One region of the Pseudomonas sp. EL_65y_Pfl2_R95 genome, then DNA from elsewhere that is predicted to be linked to it. Evidence: riboswitches for the same ligand, from Rfam matches in the RefSeq annotation. Region 1 holds a riboswitch; each other region holds the start of a gene.

Region 1 (6,652 bases):
CATGCTCGCCGAGCATTGCTTGCACGCGGTAAACCTGCTGGAGGTTTTTCGGTGTAAGCACCTGTCTCGGCGTGCCGAACGCGACCACGCAACCTTGGTCAAGCAGTAGCAATCGATCGCAAAAGCGGCTGGCCAACGTCAGGTCGTGAAGCACAACCAGCGCACTGCGCCCTTGGGTGCATTGACGGCGCAAAAGCGCCATGACATTGAGTTGGTGAAAGGGATCAAGCGCGGCCACTGGTTCATCGGCAAGCAACAACGAGCTGCCGACTGCAAGTGCACGAGCAAGACGCGCACGGGCCCGCTCGCCGCCGGATAATTGATCGAAGCGCCGCTCGACCAAATCGCTCAAGCCCATCTGATTGATGGCCGCTGCGACGGCCTCCGCGTCAGCCGCACTTGAGCGCTGCCAGGGTGAACGGTGCGGCAGGCGCCCCAGCGCAATGTAATCGCGCAAATACAGTGGCCAGCCGCCGCTGTCGCCCTGTCCCAAATAGGCCAGACGCAGTGCCCGTTGACGCGAAGTCAATTTATTCAAGGCGGCTGCATCCAGTTCAATCGTCCCGGTATAGGGATGTAAATGAGCAATGGCTTTAAGCAAGGTACTCTTACCTGCACCATTAGGGCCGATAACCCCCAACAGTTCGCCCGCCGCCAGCTCCAGTGACAAATCCCAAAGCAGGTTCCGACCGTCAATCGCAACGTTCAATTGCGCAATACGTAAGCCACTCATGCGTTCACCAGCCGCTGGCGCAGCACCAACATCAAAAAGAACGGTGCGCCCAATAACGCAGTGACAACACCGAGCATTAATTCCTGCTCGCCACTGATCAAACGCAACAAAATGTCCGCTGCCAACAGCAATACCGCGCCGCCGATGGCGCTGCTCAGCAAGAGGCGTGAAGGGTGATAACCGACCCATTTGCGCAGCAGATGTGGCACCACTAAGCCGATAAATCCAATAGCCCCGGTGACCGCCACGCTGGCACCCACGCAGAGCGCAGTACCCAAGATTATTTGCCCACGCAAACGCGGCAGGCTGACGCCGAGGCTGCTGGCTTCATCCTCGCCCAAAGTCAACGCATCAAGCTGCGGACCACAAGCGAGCAACAACAGCACCCCGGCGGCGATAAAGGGCAAGCACAGCTGAATATCGGCAAAGCTGCGGTCACTCAACGAGCCCATCAGCCACAGGACGATGTCTTGCATATCGGTTGGATTGGGCGCCAGGCTGATGGCCAGCGAGGTCAATGCCGAGCACAGCGCAGAAAGCCCAATGCCCGCGAGAATCAATGTCAGGTTACTCGCCCGGCGCCGGGCAATCAGATACAAAATCAAGGTAGCCAATGCAGCGCAGCCCATTGCAGCCACAGGCAGCAGCCACGGGTTCAATGCACTCAGCCCGTAGTACAAACAAACTACTGCCCCCAAACTGGCGCTGGAACTTACCCCTAGCAAGCCTGGCTCTGCCAAGGGATTGCGCAATAGACCTTGCAGCGCTGCACCTGAGACGCCTAAGGACATACCGACCAGAATCGCCAGAATGACCCGTGGCAAGCGAATCTGCTTGACGATAATCTGTTGCTGCACGGCCACATCTGTCAGATCACGACTGCCGGTAGCCTGGTTCAATAAACCACGGGCAACGTCATCCAGCCCCAGCGGCACCGCCCCAATGGTCAACGACAACAAAAACAACAATCCGAGTACGGCCAGTAGCACTGCATTCAAGCGGCTCACTGTGGGGACTGCTCAAGCAAACTTAGCGCATCCATTTGCTCCGCAAGCTGTTCAGCGCTGTAGACCAACTGCCAGTCACTGCACCCCCAGCGGTTGCCCTCAACTCGCAACAGCGGACGGCTGGCCGTTAATTGCTGGATAAATGGATGGCGCGAAAAGGCTGACTTGGCATAACCCTTGTCGATTGGCATATCCGCAGTGACGAAGACATCAGGAGGCTGACGCACCAAATCTTCTATGTTGAAACGGCCCCAGCCGCTACGGCCTAATGCCGCTTGATGATTGACCACGCCGACAGCCTGAAACACTGTATCGACGTAGGTATCGCGTCCGGCGCTGCCGCCATTGGGACGCAGGTATAGCGCGCTAAGCGGACGCGGCTGTTGTTTGAGGCGATCAAGTCGCGCCTGCACATCAGCAAGCAGGGCTTCCCCCTCCTCGACCCGGCCCAGTTTGGCGGCAACCAAGCGCGTGCTGGCAAAGATTTCTGCCCACGTCGTCGGGTACGGCACCACCAGCACTTCAATACCATATTCGCGTAAGAGCGCGGCCTGGTTGTGACTCTGCCAACGCCGTGAGGCGAGCACCAGATCTGGGTGCAAGGCTATGATTTCTTCACTGCTGGCGTGATTAATCGGCACCTGTTGGGCCTGCGCGGCCATTGCAGATAGCTGCGGATCACGACTCTTGCTCGACACCGATAACAGTTGCTCAGGCGCAGCCAGGCGCAATGCCAACATATCGGCGCACTGGTTTGTAGAGACCACACGAGGCAATTGAGCTGCCAATGCCGGCAGGCAAAACAAGCCCATCAAGCCAAGCAAGGCGCGCATCAGAAATCGATACCCATTTGCGCGCGCACGCCTTGCTTGTAGGCATGTTTAACGTCGCGGATTTCGCTGACAGTATCGGCCAGCTCAACCAGTTCAGGCTTAGCTGCACGCCCGGTAACAATTACGCTTTGCATCGGCGGGCGCGCACGAATGGCTTGCAACACCAACTCAGTATCGAGGTAATTGTATTTGAGCATATAGGTCAGCTCGTCTAGCACCACCAGATTCAAGCTGTCGTCCTGCAGCATTTTGGCAGCGTGCGCCCATGCCTCATCGGCAGCTGCTTTATCCTGATCCCAGTCTTGAGTGTTCCAGGTAAAGCCCGTCGCCATTGCGTGATAGTCAACCAATGGCGCGTGCTGACGTAGGTAAGTGATTTCGCCCGACGCCTGAGTGCCCTTGATGAACTGCACCACACCGGCGCGATGACCATAACCCAGCGCACGGTACAAGGTGCCGAAGGCGGATGTGGTCTTGCCCTTACCGTTGCCGGTGATAAGGATAACGATCCCGCGCTCCTCTTGAGCACGTTCAATACCCGCATCGACCACAGCTTTCTTGCGCAGCATGCGCTCATTGTGGCTGCGCTTTTTGTCTTCATCGATCACTTGCCGACACTCCTGGAATCGGGAAATGCACGCGCGATAAAGCGCACGCAGCTCAAAGGAGCGCAGCAACAGGGTATGGCAGGACGTGGCTATGCCAAGACCTGATGACGACTGGAAATAGGTGTCTGCTAAGACAATCTACAGCATCGGCAAACCCACACCCCGGGGTACGCACCTCTTTTCGATCAGGCCGGTCTTCTGGCTCGCCATCATTCGCTAATCGCACCTTCCCGGTTACCCAGTGGTATATCGCGATTGCGTTAGGCTCTACAGCAGCGGGGGCTGCGCCGGAATACGCGGTGGATATATCCACGCGGTCACCGGACTTCCCGTTTCACCCGTTGCGCGGTTGCGCTCGGGGCACCTGTTCGATGCCACGCAGAGTACCCGAGTCGCCCATGCAGGGCAACCGCGCACTACCGCGCAGCCCATGAATATGAGCCCAGTATTACGGGGCAAAAACAGGAGAGTATGCACCCGGGTCAGCCCGCGTTCTGGCGGGCTCGATGCCTGATCAAACAGACTGAAAAGGCATCGATAACGACTCGCCCAACTGCCTAAACAGTCAAACTAGGCAGGTTGGTGCAGGCGCACATTGAACGCTGGGCCGCGACTGGAATTAGCAAACGCTTTAGCCGCCGCCAATACGCCCAGATCGATCAAAGGCTCAACGATGATGACGGTCATATACGCCAGACCAAAAGTTGCGACGTTAGCCAGGTTCTCCATGCTAAAACCATGGCCATAGAACGCCCAAAACGCTACCCACATCACGATGCCGCCCTGATAAGCCGTCGACAATGCAAGCACCTGGCTGTAACGGGTATCGACGTAGGCCGTGCTCGCCGGAATGATGCGCTGCGCCAAGGCATTAATGGCCCACAAAGGCACCAACAGCGTTGTCACATTCATACCGTATTGCGGCAGGTCGAAGGGGGCGAAAAACAGTCCCTGGATCAGCAGGCCTGCGGCCAAGCCAATTGCCGACGCCCCTGCTCCAAACACCAATAACAGCGTGGAGCCGAGAATCAGATGGACCTCTGAAACGCCCACTGCATGGTGAGGCAGGACCTCAAAGAAACAGAATACCAATGCAGTGGTAATCAGGCTGCGCAACACTAATGCTGCAATGCCTCCGTTATTGCGGATGCTATCAACGGCCATTTTGGCAGCGAGGCCAAAGCCGCCTACCGCTGTCGCATAACTGAGAAAGATTTTAGCGCCGTCAACGACACCCGGTTCGATATGCATTATGAATCCTCCATCGCACCCACCGCGCGATAAATATGAGTGAATGACCGGCAAAACGCGGTCTCGATGACAGGTTTCCTGACTTGCGCGTCATCGTTCTACCCACCTTCCCAGCATTGCCAGTGGTATCCGGGTATCACTCTTCGCTTACAGTTGCGGAGGCAGTTGAGGAATCAAGCCGTAAAGCTTTCACCCCATTCCCTTTTTCATTTAGGCCCGCCCACAAACGGCGGCCTAAAACCATCGGCGGCTACTTTACTGTTGAACCCCTCAATGGGGACAGATTTATTTTTAGCGAACTGACAGTAGCGATAGCTCACTCAGGCTATATGACTGATTGCCGCTCTTCCCCGGGCTAGACCTCTTAAAGACTATCCGCCAGCGTACATAGAACGACCCTAACCCTGCATCAGCCCTTAACTGTGGGATCAAGTGATGGCGTAAATCTAACTGCCTGCCTGAAACTAGAATTATTTGAATAATTTTGAGCTTATTGGTAATACTTGCCATTCGCTTGATTCTTACCGCGCCATTTTCGGGCAGCGAGCTATTTTAATGTTGGCTTGGGGGCTGTTTATGAAAGCTTTAGGTGACGTTGTTCTGCTGACTGCTGCACTAATGCTGTCTTCAACCGCAGCGGCTGATGTTTTAAGTTTGAAGGCCGAAAACGATATCTTTTCCGGCGGTAAGGACGGTCATTACACCAATGGCTTGGAAGGTGTTTTAACCTTTGAACCAGAGGCTGATCATTGGACGCGCGATATAGCCAACCTGATTCCGGGCTGGACCTCACAAGACTTGGGCTATGCCGCTTATCGCTTTGGTCATCAGATATATACACCCGAAGATATCGAACAGACTGATTTGCAAAAAGACGACCGTCCCTATGCGGGCCTGTTCTATGGCGGCCTGACACTTATGTCGATAGAACAGTTGGCCAGCCACCGTGAAACCAGCACTTTTAGTCTCGATATTGGTTTGGTGGGACAAGGTGCTGGCGGCGAAAAGATCCAGCGCGAAGTGCACAAAATCACCGGCAGCGACTCACCGGAAGGCTGGGACAACCAACTGACAAATGAACCCTTCGTCAACCTGGGTTATGAAAAACGCTGGTGGCTGCAATCTCAGCTTGGCGGACTCGAAATGGAGTACGGCCCAAGCGTCGGTGGCGCCTTGGGTAATCTGTACACTTACCTGTCAACTGGAGGGGGTGTGCGTTTAGGCCAGGGCCTATCACGCAGTATCAGCCAAGCCAGCCCAACCCCGGATTTAGGTGATGTGCAGTTTTTCAACCCCGACGGCGGGTTTGGCTGGTTTGTTTACGCCAACCTGGAAGGCCGCTACGTGGCGCACAACATGTTGCTCGACGGCAACACCTTTCACGACAGCCACTCGGTTGACCGTGAAGACCTAGTTGGAGATGCGCAACTGGGTCTGACGCTGATGTGGGATCGCTGGCAACTGTCTGCCGCAAACATCTGGCGCACCCGAGAATTCAAGGGTCAGAATGAACCCGATCAGTTCGGCTTGCTGTCACTTTCTACCTGGTTATAAACCGGACTATGCGCTGTGGACGCAAGTGCCACAGCGCCAGATACAGCATCTGGTTTTAACGCCACACCCATCACCAGCTGAAGCAACCTCAGCCCTGCTGCACCTCGATTGACTCCAGATACGCCACCAATGCCCGCGGGATCTCCCGATGCAGCACCAGGCTACGCAACTCGTCATCGTATTCAGCAATAAGATCTACCACCAAACCGACCGGCAAACCAAGCAAGGTAGCGGTGTAGGCGCGCCTGTCAGCATCAGTGGCTGAGGGTAAACGCAAGGTCAAAATGCGCAGGCACAGCGCCTGAATCAATGGATGGATCGGCGTGTCAGTTGGTGATTTCCCGGCGACTCGATCCAGGCGCATAAGCTGAAGCACTACAGGGTTACGCGATACATAATCCAGAAAAGGGATGATCAAACGCCCGATCAGTTGCTCAGCGCTATCAGTGCGCCATACCTCATCACCGGTGCTATCAATTGCAGCCAAGACTTCAGCCATAGCACGTTCATGCCGCTCATATGAGGCCACTAACACATTCTGCTTGTCGCAAAAGAAGTGATAAAGCGACCCTACGGAAGTCTGCGCTTCTGCAGCCAATTTGTGCATGGTAATGGCACCGTCTCCACTGGCGACCAACAACCGCTCAAAGGCGTCAATGATCAGAT
Region 2 (6,652 bases), on a different contig from region 1:
GGCGGTGGTCGCCCTGGTGACACGGATTTCGTCGGTGTCGCCGGGCTCGACTGCCACACCTTTGTTGGCATGGCCAAACTGTCTGGACGGGTGCCGCTGGTCGGCGTGGTGTCTGGCCGTTGTTTCGCAGGTAACGCCGCGCTGCTGGGGTGCTGCGATGTGATCATCGCCACCCGCAACGCCAGCATCGGCATGGCGGGGCCGGCGATGATTGAAGGCGGTGGTCTGGGCAGCTACACCGCTGAACAAGTTGGCCCAACCAGCGTACAAAGCCCCAATGGGGTGATTGATCTGTTGGTCGAGGATGAAGCCGAAGCAGTCAGCGCCGCCAAGCACTACCTGGGGTACTTTCAAGGCGCGCTAAACGACTGGCAATGCAGCGACCAGCGCAAGTTGCGCCACTTGATTCCAGAAAATCGTCTGCGGGTTTATGACATTCGCCACGTCATCGAAACCCTGGCCGATCAAGGCTCAGTGCTGGAACTGCGCCGCGAATTTGCCCCGGGCATGATCACCGCGTTTATCCGCATCGAAGGCCAGCCATTTGGTTTACTGGCCAATAACCCGGCCCATCTCGGCGGTGCCATTGACGCCGTCAGTGGCGATAAAGCCGCGCGCTTTATGCAGCTGTGCAATGCCTTTGATATCCCACTGGTATCGCTGTGCGACACGCCCGGTTTTATGGTCGGCCCACAAGCCGAGCAACAAGCCACCGTACGCCATGTATCACGCATGTTCGTTGTAGCCGCCAGCCTGAGCGTGCCGTTCTTCACCGTCGTATTGCGCAAAGGTTACGGTTTGGGCGCGCAAGCCATGGCCGCCGGTAGCTTCCACTCACCGCTGTTCACCATCGCCTGGCCCAGTGGTGAATTCGGTGCAATGGGCTTGGAGGGCGCGGTTCGCCTGGGCTTTGCCAAAGAGTTGGCGGCGGCCGAATCGGAGCAAGCGCGCCAGCAGCTGTTCGACAAGCTCGTCACCAAGGCTTATGCCAATGGCAAGGCGATCAATATGGCCAGCTTCCTTGAGATCGACGCGGTGATTGATCCCGAACAAACCCGAGGCTGGTTGATTCGCGGTCTCAATTCAACCCCTGCCCCGTCAGCAGAAAAAACGGGGAAACGCGGTTATATCGATGCCTGGTAGGGTTTTATTTTCAGACCTAAAGTGGTCAAAGCAGTGATTGAGCGGCGTCCTCTGCTGCTGATTGGCCACTTCTTATTTGGGTACAGTGCGGGGCTTCGGGTAAACTGGCGCATCTTTGTATTTATAACGATTCGCCTGATGCCGACGACTTTCCACGAGATTCCCCGCGAACGCCCGCTGACGCCCTTGCTTGACCGCGCGAATACGCCGACCGAGCTGCGCCGCTTGGGTGAGGCCGAGCTGGAAACCCTGGCCGACGAACTGCGCCAATACCTGCTTTACACCGTTGGCCAGACCGGCGGTCACTTTGGCGCGGGCCTTGGCGTAGTCGAGCTGACGATTGCTCTGCATTATGTTTTCGATACCCCCGACGACCGCCTGGTGTGGGACGTTGGTCATCAAGCCTACCCCCATAAAATCCTCACCGGTCGCCGCGAGCGCATGAGCACGCTCCGCCAAAAGGACGGTGTTGCCGCATTCCCCCGGCGCAGTGAAAGCGAGTACGACACCTTTGGCGTCGGCCACTCAAGCACTTCAATCAGTGCCGCACTGGGTATGGCTGTTGCCGCCAAAATTCAGGGCAGCAACCGTAAAAGTGTGGCCGTTATCGGTGATGGTGCGCTGACTGCGGGCATGGCTTTCGAGGCGTTGAACCACGCGTCCGACCTCAAAGCCAACATGTTGGTGGTGCTCAACGACAACGACATGTCGATCTCGCGCAATGTTGGCGGGCTGTCCAATTATCTGGCGAAGATTCTTTCCAGCCGCACTTACGCGAGCATGCGTGAAGGCAGTAAGAAAGTGCTTTCACGTCTTCCTGGCGCGTGGGAAATCGCCCGCAAAACCGAAGAGCACGCCAAAGGCATGTTGGTCCCGGGTACGCTGTTTGAAGAGCTCGGCTGGAATTACATCGGCCCAATTGATGGCCACGACCTGCCGACCATGCTGGCCACGCTGCGCAATATGCGCGACCTCGAAGGCCCGCAGTTTCTGCATGTCATCACCACCAAGGGCAAAGGCTTCGCTCCCGCCGAAGCAGACCCCATTGGCTACCATGCAATCACCAAACTTGAGCCGGTAAACCGCCCCGCTCCGCAGAACGCAGCGAAAAAGCCGGCCGGGCCTAAGTACTCCAGCGTTTTCGGTCAGTGGCTGTGCGACATGGCTGCGCAGGATCCACGCCTGCTTGGCATTACCCCGGCGATGAAGGAAGGCTCTGACCTGGTCGCCTTTAGCGAGCAATACCCAGACCGCTATTTCGATACGGCAATCGCCGAGCAGCATGCGGTGACCCTCGCAGCCGGCATGGCTTGCGAAGGCAGCAAGCCGGTTGTGGCGATCTACTCGACCTTCCTACAACGCGCCTATGACCAACTGATTCACGACGTTGCCGTGCAACACCTCGATGTATTGTTTGCCATCGACCGCGCAGGCTTGGTCGGTGAAGACGGCCCGACCCACGCCGGCAGCTTCGACATCACCTACTTGCGCTGCATCCCCGGCATGCTGGTGATGACTCCGAGCGATGAAAACGAATTGCGCCGCATGCTGACCACCGGCCACCTGTTTAACGGCCCGGCCGCCGTGCGCTATCCACGCGGCACTGGCCCCGGTGCGGTGATTGAATCTGGCCTCGAGCCGCTTGAAATTGGCAAAGGCGTGATCCGTCGCCAAGGCAGCGGCACTGCAATGCTGGTGTTCGGTGTACAACTGAACGAGGCCCTGAAAGCGGCTGAAGCACTGGATGCGACCGTGGTCGATATGCGCTTCGTAAAGCCGATTGATGAAGCCTTGATCCGCCAACTGGCTGCAAGCCATGAGTTGCTGGTGACCATCGAGGAAAACAGCATCATGGGCGGTGCAGGCAGTGCAGTCAGCGAATTTCTGGCTCAGGAAAACCTGCTCAAGCCAGTCCTGCATCTGGGCCTGCCTGACGTTTATGTCGAGCATGCTAAACCCGCTCAAATGCTCGCCGAATGTGGCTTGGATGCCAGCGGTATAGAGCTGGCAATTCGTCAGCGTTTGGCTGTTATCAACAAATAAGTAACCCGCTACCGCAAATTCGGTAGCGGTTTTATCGTGATTGACCGAGGTCGCTGCCAGCCGCAAGGCTCAGCGTGAAAAGGGAAGCAGGTGCGTCTATGACAATGCCTGCGCTGCCCCCGCAACGGTAACCGACAGTGCTGCACTTCAGGGTGCAACACAGCGTTTTTCGACAACCACTGGGCTCGCCCGGGAAGGTGAAAAACGGCGTCGGCAGCCCGGAGACCTGCCTCGTTGCAATTTTTGACTGGTGTTGCGGAGGGCATCACCGTCAAGTACAGGTCTCTACTTGCCGGTACTTGTCCCTGCCCTCCTCAAAAGCATTGTACTTTTGAGGTTGTTTAATGAAGTTCTCCCGCGTTTCTCTGGCGCTCGCGCTGGCCCCATGCCTGGCCACTGCCGCCGAATCTGCTGCGCCTTATCAGGCCACGCCACTGGTGATCACCTCAGGCCGACAGGCCGAGCCGATCAGCAAAGCCACCGCCGCAATTACTGTATTTGAACGCAAGGACATCGAACGCCTGCAGGCCGGTGACGTGCTGGATCTACTGGCACGCACGCCGGGTGTCAGCGTCCAGCGCAGCGGCGGCAGCGGCTCACTCAGCGGGATATTCATTCGCGGCACCTCGACAGCGCAAAGCCTGGTGCTGGTCAACGGCCAGCGCATTGCCGGCAGCTCCAGTGGCACCGCCAGTCTTGAACAACTCAATCTGGATCAGATCGAACGCATCGAAGTGGTACGCGGCAGCCGTTCTGCACTGTACGGTTCAGACGCCATTGGCGGGGTTATTCAGATTTTCACCCGCAGCGGCGAACAGGGCCTGCACCCTCGTCTTAAAGTCGGCTACGGCAGCCATGGTACTTGGCAGCGCAGCCTCGGCTTGTCGGGCGGTGATGAGCAAACCCGTTTCGACTTGGGCGCCTCACTCGATGAAACCGACGGTTTCGAACGCACCAACCTGATTGGCAGCGAAGACAGCGCCTACCGCAACAAGGGCCTGAATCTGAGCCTGTTGCACAATTTCAACGACAACTTGGAAGCAGGGATCAGCCTGCTGCGCCAAACCGGTCAGAGTGAGTACGATTACAGTTTGTCGCCCGCCCAAGCGGCCGACACTGACTTTGAAGAGTCTACCGGTAGCGCGTACCTGCAATCGCAAATCAACGAAAACTGGACCTCACGCCTGGAATTGGGCCACACCGAGAATCGTCAAAAATCCCACGACCCTTACGGCGGCTCGGTATTCAACACCTACCGCGACCAAGCCAGCTGGTTGAACACGCTTAACTTCGCCGACCACCAGCAAGTACTACTGGGGCTGGACTGGTATGAGGATCGTCTGAACAGCGCAACGCCTTTCAACGAAGACTCGCGCTGGAACAAAGCCGCGTTTATTCAACATCGCTATGACAATGACGCGTTCGGCACAGAACTGGGCCTGCGCCATGACGACAATCAAGCCTTTGGCAGCCAGAACAGTTGGAACGCTGCTTTCACTTGGCACTTAAACAGCGACAATGATCTGGTCGCCTCGTACAGCGAATCGTTCCGCGCACCGACCTTTAATGACCTGTACTACCCAGATGATTGCTTCCCCGGTTTCGGCTGCACCGTCTACAGCAACCCTGATCTGCAACCCGAGACGGCGCGCAGCTACGAGTTGCAGTGGCGCTCGCGGTTGTCGCCAACCAGCTCACTACAAATATCGGCCTACCGCACCCGGATTGAAGACGCCATCGTCACCAACAACGCCCTGGACGGTAATCAGGCAAACAGCATCAATGCCTTTCGCCCGGAGAACATTGATCAGGCAACTATTCACGGTTTGGAAGTCGCACTGGAACAGCAGGTGTTTGGCTGGCAGACCAGCCTCGGCTATAGCTTGGTCGATGCGCGTAATAGCAGCGGCAGCGGTAATGATGGCAAGCGCCTGAGCCGCCGCCCGGAAAACACCTTCACCGCAGATATCGATCGCAGCTTTGGCCAGTTCAATGTCGGCGCCGGTTGGCTGGTGGCAAGTCATAGCTATAACGACCTGGCGAATGACCAGGAGATTCCGGGCTACGGCATATTGGGCCTGCGTGCCGGCTGGAAAGCGCCTAACGATCTGCGCTTTGACCTGAAGGTGGACAACCTGCTCGACCACGACTATTACCAAGCCAACGGCACCGCGTTCGACAGCAACACCTTTGCCGAAGTCCCCTTCCACTACGAAGAAGCCGGGCGTACCGCCTTGGTCTCGATGACGTGGACACCGCAACTCTAACAACACGCCAAATGGTGGCTCAACGTAGGGTGGTCAACGCGAAGCTTGGCCACCGTGGCGGTGCCGACTCTCAGCTATTTGTGATCGCAAATGGTGGCCGAAAAAAGTCGACCACCAAGAGCGTCGACCGCTGATGGCAGCCGCTCAATGCTTGAGTTCGACAACACCATAGACCTTACGTGAGTAGGCATAAAACGCTAAGCCCACTGCCGACCAACCCCCGACCAGTACCCACTCGATTGGCAGCAGTGCCGAAGGCGCGATGGGGGTGTAAAGCAGCACTAGGCCGAGAGATAGAATCAGCGCAACATAACCCACCCAAGGGCCTTTCCCTGCGCGAAACGGACGCTCCATCCCAGGCTCTTTTTTGCGCAAAACGATAAACGCAAGCGCCACCATCGAATAAGCAACCACGATGCCCAAACCACCCGCATCAACCAGCCAAACCATTGCTTGGCGGCCAAACAGCGGGGCCACAATCGACAGCGCACCAATCAGTAAAATCGCATTGACCGGGGTTTTATAAGTGGGGTGCAATTTGGCCAGAAAGGCAGGCAACATTTTGGCTTCGGCCATTGCATAGACAGCACGCGACCCGCCGATCAAAAACGCATTCCAGCTGGTGAGGATACCGCCTAAACCTGCAAGCACCAGCAGTTTTCCAGCCCATGAGCCGCCCAAAACTGCTGTTGCCGCGTCCGCTGTTGCGAGCTTGGTTGCTGCCAAAGCGTCTGCATCTAGCGCACGCCCTGTGGCGTACATGATCAAGATGTACCAGGCCACAGCCATCAAAACAGAGACGATCAAAATGATGCCGATCTTACGAAATGGCAAATCAATTTCTTCAGCGGCCTGCGGAATGACGTCGAAGCCCACAAACAAAAACGGCGTCATGATAATGACCGAAAATACCCCGCCCATGCCGCCGACAAAAAGTGGCTCAGTATTGGCGGTTGATCCGTTAAAAAGCGAACCGCTGATCAGCATCAAACCCACCGCGATAATCAATACCGTGATCACCGCCTGAAACATTGCACTGGCTTTGACCCCACGGATATTGAGCCAGGTCATGCCGATAGCCCCGACAATCCCTACCATCGCCCAGGTGAAGTAGACGTCCCAGCCAGCGACCGAATACATTAATCCAACTTTGTACCCGGGGATGATCTGCTCCAGCACCGTAGGCAGCGCAACGGCCT
Region 3 (6,652 bases), on a different contig from region 1:
CCGCTGGGGCGGGAGCAGCGTGAAATCGGGTTTCGATTGCAGTGGTTTTATCGGCTATCTGTTTGAAGAAGAAGCCGGCATGCAATTGCCACGCTCAACGCGCGAAATGATCAACATCGATGCGCCGATTGTGAAGCGCGATGAGTTGGAGCCAGGAGACTTGGTGTTTTTCAGCACCAACGGCCGCGGGCGTGTGAGTCATGCTGGAATTTACATGGGTGATGATCGCTTTATCCACTCTGCCAGTAGGCGCAGTGGTGGGGTCCGGATAGACAGTCTGCAAGACTCCTACTGGAAGCGAAACTACCTCGAAGCCAAGCGTGTATTGGCGATGGCTTCAACCGGGCAGGGTGTCACTGTCCGTTAATGTGTGTGCAAAGGCGCTTAGGCGCCTTTTTCATTTTTGCTGGTATCGGTTGTCTTGCAAGTTTGCGGGCATGGAGCGGTAGGGCTGTATTTTCATTTTTTCTAGCATCCGCAACCGCTGTTGCTGCTTGGGTTTCGTAATGCATAAATCTTTATTAAGTATTTTGTTTTGTTGTTCATTTGGGTTACTGGCCAGCTTTTCAGCGCAGGCCAATGATAAACACGGCAGTCTCGAAAAGAATTCTTTGCCTAAAGCCGCGGCAGTGGTTGGGCGCGCTCAAGAGTTGATCGGTGTGCCTTATCGCTGGGGCGGCACTAATGTGCATCGTGGTTTCGATTGCAGCGGTTTGATTGTTTACCTCTTCGGTAGCGAGGCCAATATCCACCTGCCGCGTACCACAGGGCAGATGATCAAGATGAAGGCGCCTAAAGTCGCCAAGAATGATCTGCGTGCGGGTGATGTTGTGTTCTTCAATCACAACGGCAATGGTCGCGTCAGCCACATGGGCCTGTATATAGGTGAAGGGCGTTTTATCCACGCGCCGCGTACCGGCAAGTCAATCCGTATCAGCAAGCTCGGCAGCAGCTACTGGTCTCGCCACTATATTGGTGCCAAGCGATTCCTCAAAGGCGAAGGTTCCCGTGATCAGCCTATGCTGGCTTCACGGGGCCACTCCAAGCTCAGCCACAGTGCTGGATTTACCCGAACAGTCATCTCTGCGCATAAAGCTTCGCGCAATCAGCCACTGCTTGCATCGCGCTCAAGCTTGCGTCATAAGCGATAGCACGGCAGAGTAGGCGCACCAAGACAGTGAGTGCGCCTCGCATGACTCGAACGATCCGCATTGCTATTCTCTCATTCGCAGCGCTACTAAGCGCCTGTTCCAGTCATCCCCCGACGCCGCAAGCCGTCCCGCAAAAAATCAATCCTGCTGCCAATGGTAATGCTGACGATGTGCTGATTCGAGCTATTGGCTTGGTTGGCACACCTTATCGTTATGGCGGCAATACCCCGGCTGGTGGCTTTGATTGCAGCGGATTAATTGGCTTCGTGTATCGCGATGTGGCCGGTATCAGTTTGCCGCGCACCACCGGCCAGCTCAGACAGATGCGTGGGCAGAATGTCAGCCGGAGCAATCTGCAAAGTGGCGATCTGGTGTTCTTTGCCACCAGTGGCGGTAGCCGGGTAAGCCATGCGGGGATCTATGTGGGTGAAGGCCGCTTCGTGCATGCACCCTCAAGCGGTGGCACCGTGCGCCTCGACAGCCTGAACAATACCTATTGGCAGGGTGTCTATTTGGATGCCAAGCGGGTATTCAGTCCAGAACTGGCGCATAACCTTTAGCCAAGTGTTAACCGCTGCGCTAGCTGGTCCGGCTGGCGCAGCCTGATTTCGAGCCGAGACGCAAATGACCAATCGAACGCTCAATCTTGATCCAAGCTTGTATCAATACCTGCTGGATGTCTCGCTGCGTGAGTCTGCCTTGCTTAAACGGCTGCGTGATGAAACTGCGGAGCTTGCCAATGCACGTTGGCAAATAGCTCCTGAGCAAGGCCAGTTCATGGCGCTGCTGGTGCAGTTGCTGGCGCCCAAACGGATTATCGAAGTCGGTACCTTCACCGGTTACAGCGCGATCTGCATGGCGCAGGCGATGCCTGCGCACGGCACACTTATCTGTTGTGATCTGGCGGCCGACTATAACGCCACTGCAGAGCGCTATTGGCAAGAAGCCGGGGTTAGCGAGCGCATCGAGCAGCGTTTGGCACCCGCATTAGATACCCTTGCAGAGCTGGAGCGCGAGGGTTACGGCGGGACAGTCGATCTGATATTTATCGATGCTGATAAAGCAAACTACCCGGCCTATTTCGAGCAGTCGCTGCGTCTGCTCAAACCCGGAGCGTTAGTGCTTTTTGATAACACCTTGTGGAGTGGGCGTGTACTTGAAGCCAAGCCTGAAAGCGCCGACACACGAGCGATTCAGGCGCTTAACCTCCAGCTTAAAAATGACGCGCGTATCGATCTTTCGATGTTGCCTGTCGGCGATGGCCTGACCCTGTGCCGCAAGCGCTAGCATTTGCCCTGTGCCCGAACCCACGCGTTTGCCGCCCCAGCCTGAAGCCTGCGAGTTGTGTGCGCGCAAAGCGTTGTTGACCCGCCATCATTTGATCCCCAAGTCGCTGCACAACAAAACCTATGTGCAAAAGCGCTACGCCAAGACTGAACGCATCACGGCGACCTTGTGGCTGTGCCGCGCTTGCCATAATCAAGTGCACCGTCTGTTCACCGAGAAAGAGTTGGCGTTGAGCTACAACACTCGCGATAGCCTATTGAGTGATGAACGCCTGCGCACCTTTGTTGTCTGGTTGGCGGACAAGCCTGCCGGCTTTCATCCGCGTCATTAAGCCTGGGTCAGTGGCGGGTGGCTCACACCTTCGTGGATGACGCTGCGCTTCAAGGAGGGTTGACGGCTTTATCAACCACCATTTGCGCCGCAAACCCTTGATGACCGGGTAAGCGCTGCTTGCCGCGCTTGGCCTTGCCGATCGTGAGGAATATGCGCAGCCTTGCATTGTTATTTGACCTTCTAGTCGCAAGTCACTACTCTGCGCGACTTGCTTCAGGTGCCTTGTATTTACAGGGTGAAACAGGGAAGTCGGTGCGTCTCGTGTAATAACGCCAAACAATTCCGACGCTGCCCCCGCAACGGTAAACGAGTCAAATCAAACGCTTTTCAACCACTGTGCTTCGGCATGGGAAGGTGCGTTTGCTGGTGTGCTGCCAACAGCCCACCGCTCGTAAGCCCGGAGACCGGCCTGTCGCAATTTCACGGCATCGCGGAGGGCTTTGTCGGGCGTATTACCGTCTGTGCCTTTCTGCGCGTCTGTGACAAATACGTCCGCTGTTCTCCGTATGCCTTTCCCAGCCTAGGTCGCACGGGTGAGAGCGGCGGAGCATACGCAATGAACAGTAAGTCCTTTTTCACGTCAGCAGCCGTCGTGCTGTGTGGCGTTTCCACTGGTTCACAGGTTTTCGCAGCAGAACCGAACCAGCTTGATGATACCGTGGTCACTGCCACTCGTACGGCGCAAACGGCCAGTCAGAGCCTGGCTGCCGTCACTGTATTTGATCGTGCTGAAATCGAGCAAAGTCAGGTGAGTTCCGTACCTGAGTTATTACGTAAAGTCCCAGGTGTTTCCTTTGCCAATAATGGTGGGCCGGGCAAGTCGACCTCGCTGTTTATGCGCGGCACTGAATCCGACCACGTATTGGTGATGATTGACGGGGTCAAGATTGGCTCTGTCAGTTCGGGCGGCGCAGCCCTGCAGGATTTGCCAATCGAATTGATCGAGCGGATTGAAGTGGTGCGCGGTCCGCGTTCAAGCCTCTATGGTTCAGAGGCGATTGGCGGGGTTATCCAGATTTTCACCCGCAAGGGCCAGAGCGGCGGCGCTAAACCCTTTTTCTCAGCGGGCTACGGCACTCACGACACCTACACCGGCAGCGCCGGCGTCTCCGGTGGCGACGATAAAGGCTGGTACAGCCTGGGTGTCAGCAGCTCGGACACTGACGGGATCAATGTCAAATCTGCGGGCATTAGCGGTGCAGAAAGCGATGACGACGGTTACCGCAATCTTTCTGGCAGCCTCAGCGCGGGCTATCGCTTCGACAATGGGCTGGAACTGGACGGCAACGTACTCAAGGCCAAGTCGCATAACGACTACGACAGCGTAAGCCGCAGCCGTACCTCAGGCTTTAATGCCAATGCAGATGGCGAGTCCAACGTCTATGGCGCTCGTGCTCGGTTCTCCCCCTTTGATGTCTGGCAGGTCACCTTGCAGGCTGGACGCAGTGAAGACAAGTCAGATGCCTTCACCGATGGTAGCTTTAATTCCCGCTTTGACAGCCGTCGTGACACAGCAAGTTGGCAGAACGATTTACAGATTGCGGACGGTCAAACCCTGACCTTGGGCACTGACTACCAGCGTGATGAAATCAACGGCAGCACTGACTACGATCAGGACTCGCGCGACAATAACGGCTACTTCGTACAGTACTTGGGTGATGTCGGCCGGCATGACTGGCAAGTGGCGTTGCGCCGCGATGATAACCAGCAGTTTGGCGATCACCAGACCGGCAATATCGCCTATGGCTTTGCCTTGACCGATTGGTTGCGCAGTACGGTCAGTTACGGCACTGCATTTAAGGCACCGACCTTTAATGAGTTGTACTTTCCCGACTATGGCAATCCAAACTTGGATGCTGAAACCTCAGAAAGCATCGAAATAGGGCTTACCGGTCAGCACGATTGGGGTCATTGGGTGGTTAACGCCTTCCGCACCGAAATTGACGACTTGATTGCTTATGACGCTTCGATTGAGGGGCCGTCAAATGTCGATAAAGCGCGTATCAACGGTGTAGAGCTGGTTGTCGCCAGTCAGTTGTACGGTTTTGACTGGAGTGCCAACTACACGCTCATGGACCCGGAAAACCAGTCGAGCGGGGCCAATGACGGCAACGAATTGGCGCGTCGTGCCAAGCAATTGTTCAACCTTGATATTGACCGCCGGATAGGCAAATTCAGCGTCGGCGGCAGCGTACATGCAGAAGGGCAACGTTATGACGATCTGGCCAACACCAAGGAGCTCTCGGGGTTCGCCACGGTTGATTTACGCGGTGAGTATCGCCTGACCGAAGAATGGCGCGTGCAAAGTCGTGTCGCCAATTTACTGGGTGCCGATTACGAAACTGCCGACGGCTATAACCAGCCGGGCCAAGCCGTGTATCTAAGTGTGCGCTACCAGGCGCTCTAGTCGCTAAGCCTTTGCCAGGACGCCGGATTGGCGTCTTGGCCATATCAACAGGAGAGAATGATGAATCTTTCACCGCGCAACCAGTTGCTGATTGGCATTGCGCTTGGCGCATTGATGGCCATGACCCGGGGTCAGCACTTCGCAACGGTCAATCTGCCCAGTGCTTCCTGGGCCGTGTTTTTCCTTGCCGGCGTTTTGCTGAAGCCGCGCTGGGTATTTCCGGCGTTGTTTGTCGAGGCTTCGCTGTTCGATATGGCCGCCGTGCAATGGGCAGGTGTGAGCGACTGGTGCATGTCGCCAGCCTATTGGATGTTAGTGCCTGCATACGGGACCCTGTGGTTCGGTGGTCGGCTGTACGCCGGCATGCATCGTCACCAATGGAGCAATCTGCTGTTGCTCGCTGCAATGGCTTCGCTCAGCGCCTTTGTTTGCTACCTGTTTTCCGGCGGTGGATTTCTATTTTTCTCGGGTCGCTACCCAGACCCAAGCATGTCTCAATTGGTTGAACGCATTGCCCTGTATTACCCGCGTAACCTGACCAACCTGGCCTTGTATCTGGGCGTTGCCAGTGTTTTCTACCTGGGTCTGAACGCCGCCTTTGCCGCCCGTCAACGCGAGGTGCAGTCGTAGTCATGTTTAGCCAGACCCATACCGGGTTTTCGCGGGTTCAATATTATGTGCAGGGTAATTGAGATGAACAGCACGCGAGTCCATCAGTGTCCGGCATTGCTGATCGCAGCGCCGGCCTCTGGGCAAGGTAAAACCACAGTCACCGCGGCGCTGGCGCGCTTGTATTCGCGTCAAGGTAAGCGGGTCCAAGTGTTCAAGTGTGGGCCGGATTTCCTTGATCCGATGATTCTCGCGCGCGCCTCTGGTCAGCCGGTTTATCAGCTGGATTTGTGGATGGTTGGCGAGGCTGAAAGCCAGCGCTTGCTTTGGCAAGCAGCAGGCGAGGCGGATTTGATTTTGATTGAAGGGGTGATGGGTCTGTTTGATGGCTCGCCATCGGCTGCCGATCTTTCCCGACACTTTAAGGTGCCTGTGATGGCGGTGATTGACGCCTCGGCCATGGCGCAAACCTTTGCTGCGGTGGCCCATGGTTTAGCCACCTTTCAAGCGGGTTTGCCATTCTCCGGGGTGTTGGGTAATCGCGTGGGCAGCGTGCGCCATGGGCAAATATTGGCAGATGCATTGCCCGAGTCTATCCGCTGGTACGGCGCATTGCCGCGCAGTGCCGAGATCGAGTTGCCAAGCCGCCACCTGGGGTTGGTTCAGGCGAATGAGTTGACTGATCTTGACGCCCGGTTGGATGCCGCCGCCGATGCGCTGGCATCCAGTGCGCAGGTTGAACTGCCGCCAGCCATTAGCTTCGCGGCCCCCGTTGCGCGAGCTATTGAACCACTGCTGGCGGGCGTGCGGATTGCGGTTGCGCGGGATGCGGCATTCGCCTTTATATATCAAGCCAACCTGGATC

What was found. A riboswitch is a leader RNA that binds a small molecule or an ion and turns the genes downstream of it on or off. The one in region 1 is predicted to bind cobalamin.
Region 2: linked by a shared signal. The riboswitch ahead of AACY09_RS18385 (TonB-dependent receptor domain-containing protein) and the one ahead of AACY09_RS00845 (energy-coupling factor ABC transporter permease) in region 1 are both predicted to bind cobalamin.
Region 3: linked by a shared signal. The riboswitch ahead of btuB (TonB-dependent vitamin B12 receptor) and the one ahead of AACY09_RS00845 (energy-coupling factor ABC transporter permease) in region 1 are both predicted to bind cobalamin.

Annotation. Positions count from the first base shown of each region.
Region 1 is NZ_CAXAOV010000001.1:178,234-184,885, forward strand. It holds gene AACY09_RS00825 (ABC transporter ATP-binding protein) at 1-733, opposite strand, end outside; gene AACY09_RS00830 (FecCD family ABC transporter permease) at 730-1,740, opposite strand; gene AACY09_RS00835 (ABC transporter substrate-binding protein) at 1,737-2,573, opposite strand; gene cobO (cob(I)yrinic acid a,c-diamide adenosyltransferase) at 2,573-3,178, opposite strand; cobalamin riboswitch at 3,353-3,564, opposite strand; gene AACY09_RS00845 (energy-coupling factor ABC transporter permease) at 3,752-4,432, opposite strand; cobalamin riboswitch at 4,484-4,692, opposite strand; gene AACY09_RS00850 (lipid A deacylase LpxR family protein) at 5,009-5,986, shown strand; gene AACY09_RS00855 (TetR/AcrR family transcriptional regulator) at 6,075-6,652, opposite strand, start outside.
Region 2 is NZ_CAXAOV010000006.1:48,831-55,482, reverse strand. It holds gene AACY09_RS18395 (acetyl-CoA carboxylase family protein) at 1-1,143, shown strand, start outside; gene dxs (1-deoxy-D-xylulose-5-phosphate synthase) at 1,282-3,186, shown strand; cobalamin riboswitch at 3,217-3,434, shown strand; gene AACY09_RS18385 (TonB-dependent receptor domain-containing protein) at 3,531-5,453, shown strand; gene AACY09_RS18380 (APC family permease) at 5,598-6,652, opposite strand, start outside.
Region 3 is NZ_CAXAOV010000002.1:15,518-22,169, reverse strand. It holds gene AACY09_RS07850 (C40 family peptidase) at 1-367, shown strand, start outside; gene AACY09_RS07845 (C40 family peptidase) at 507-1,151, shown strand; gene AACY09_RS07840 (C40 family peptidase) at 1,193-1,711, shown strand; gene AACY09_RS07835 (O-methyltransferase) at 1,776-2,438, shown strand; gene AACY09_RS07830 (hypothetical protein) at 2,449-2,769, shown strand; cobalamin riboswitch at 2,970-3,198, shown strand; gene btuB (TonB-dependent vitamin B12 receptor) at 3,328-5,178, shown strand; gene AACY09_RS07820 (hypothetical protein) at 5,236-5,808, shown strand; gene AACY09_RS07815 (cobyrinate a,c-diamide synthase) at 5,872-6,652, shown strand, end outside.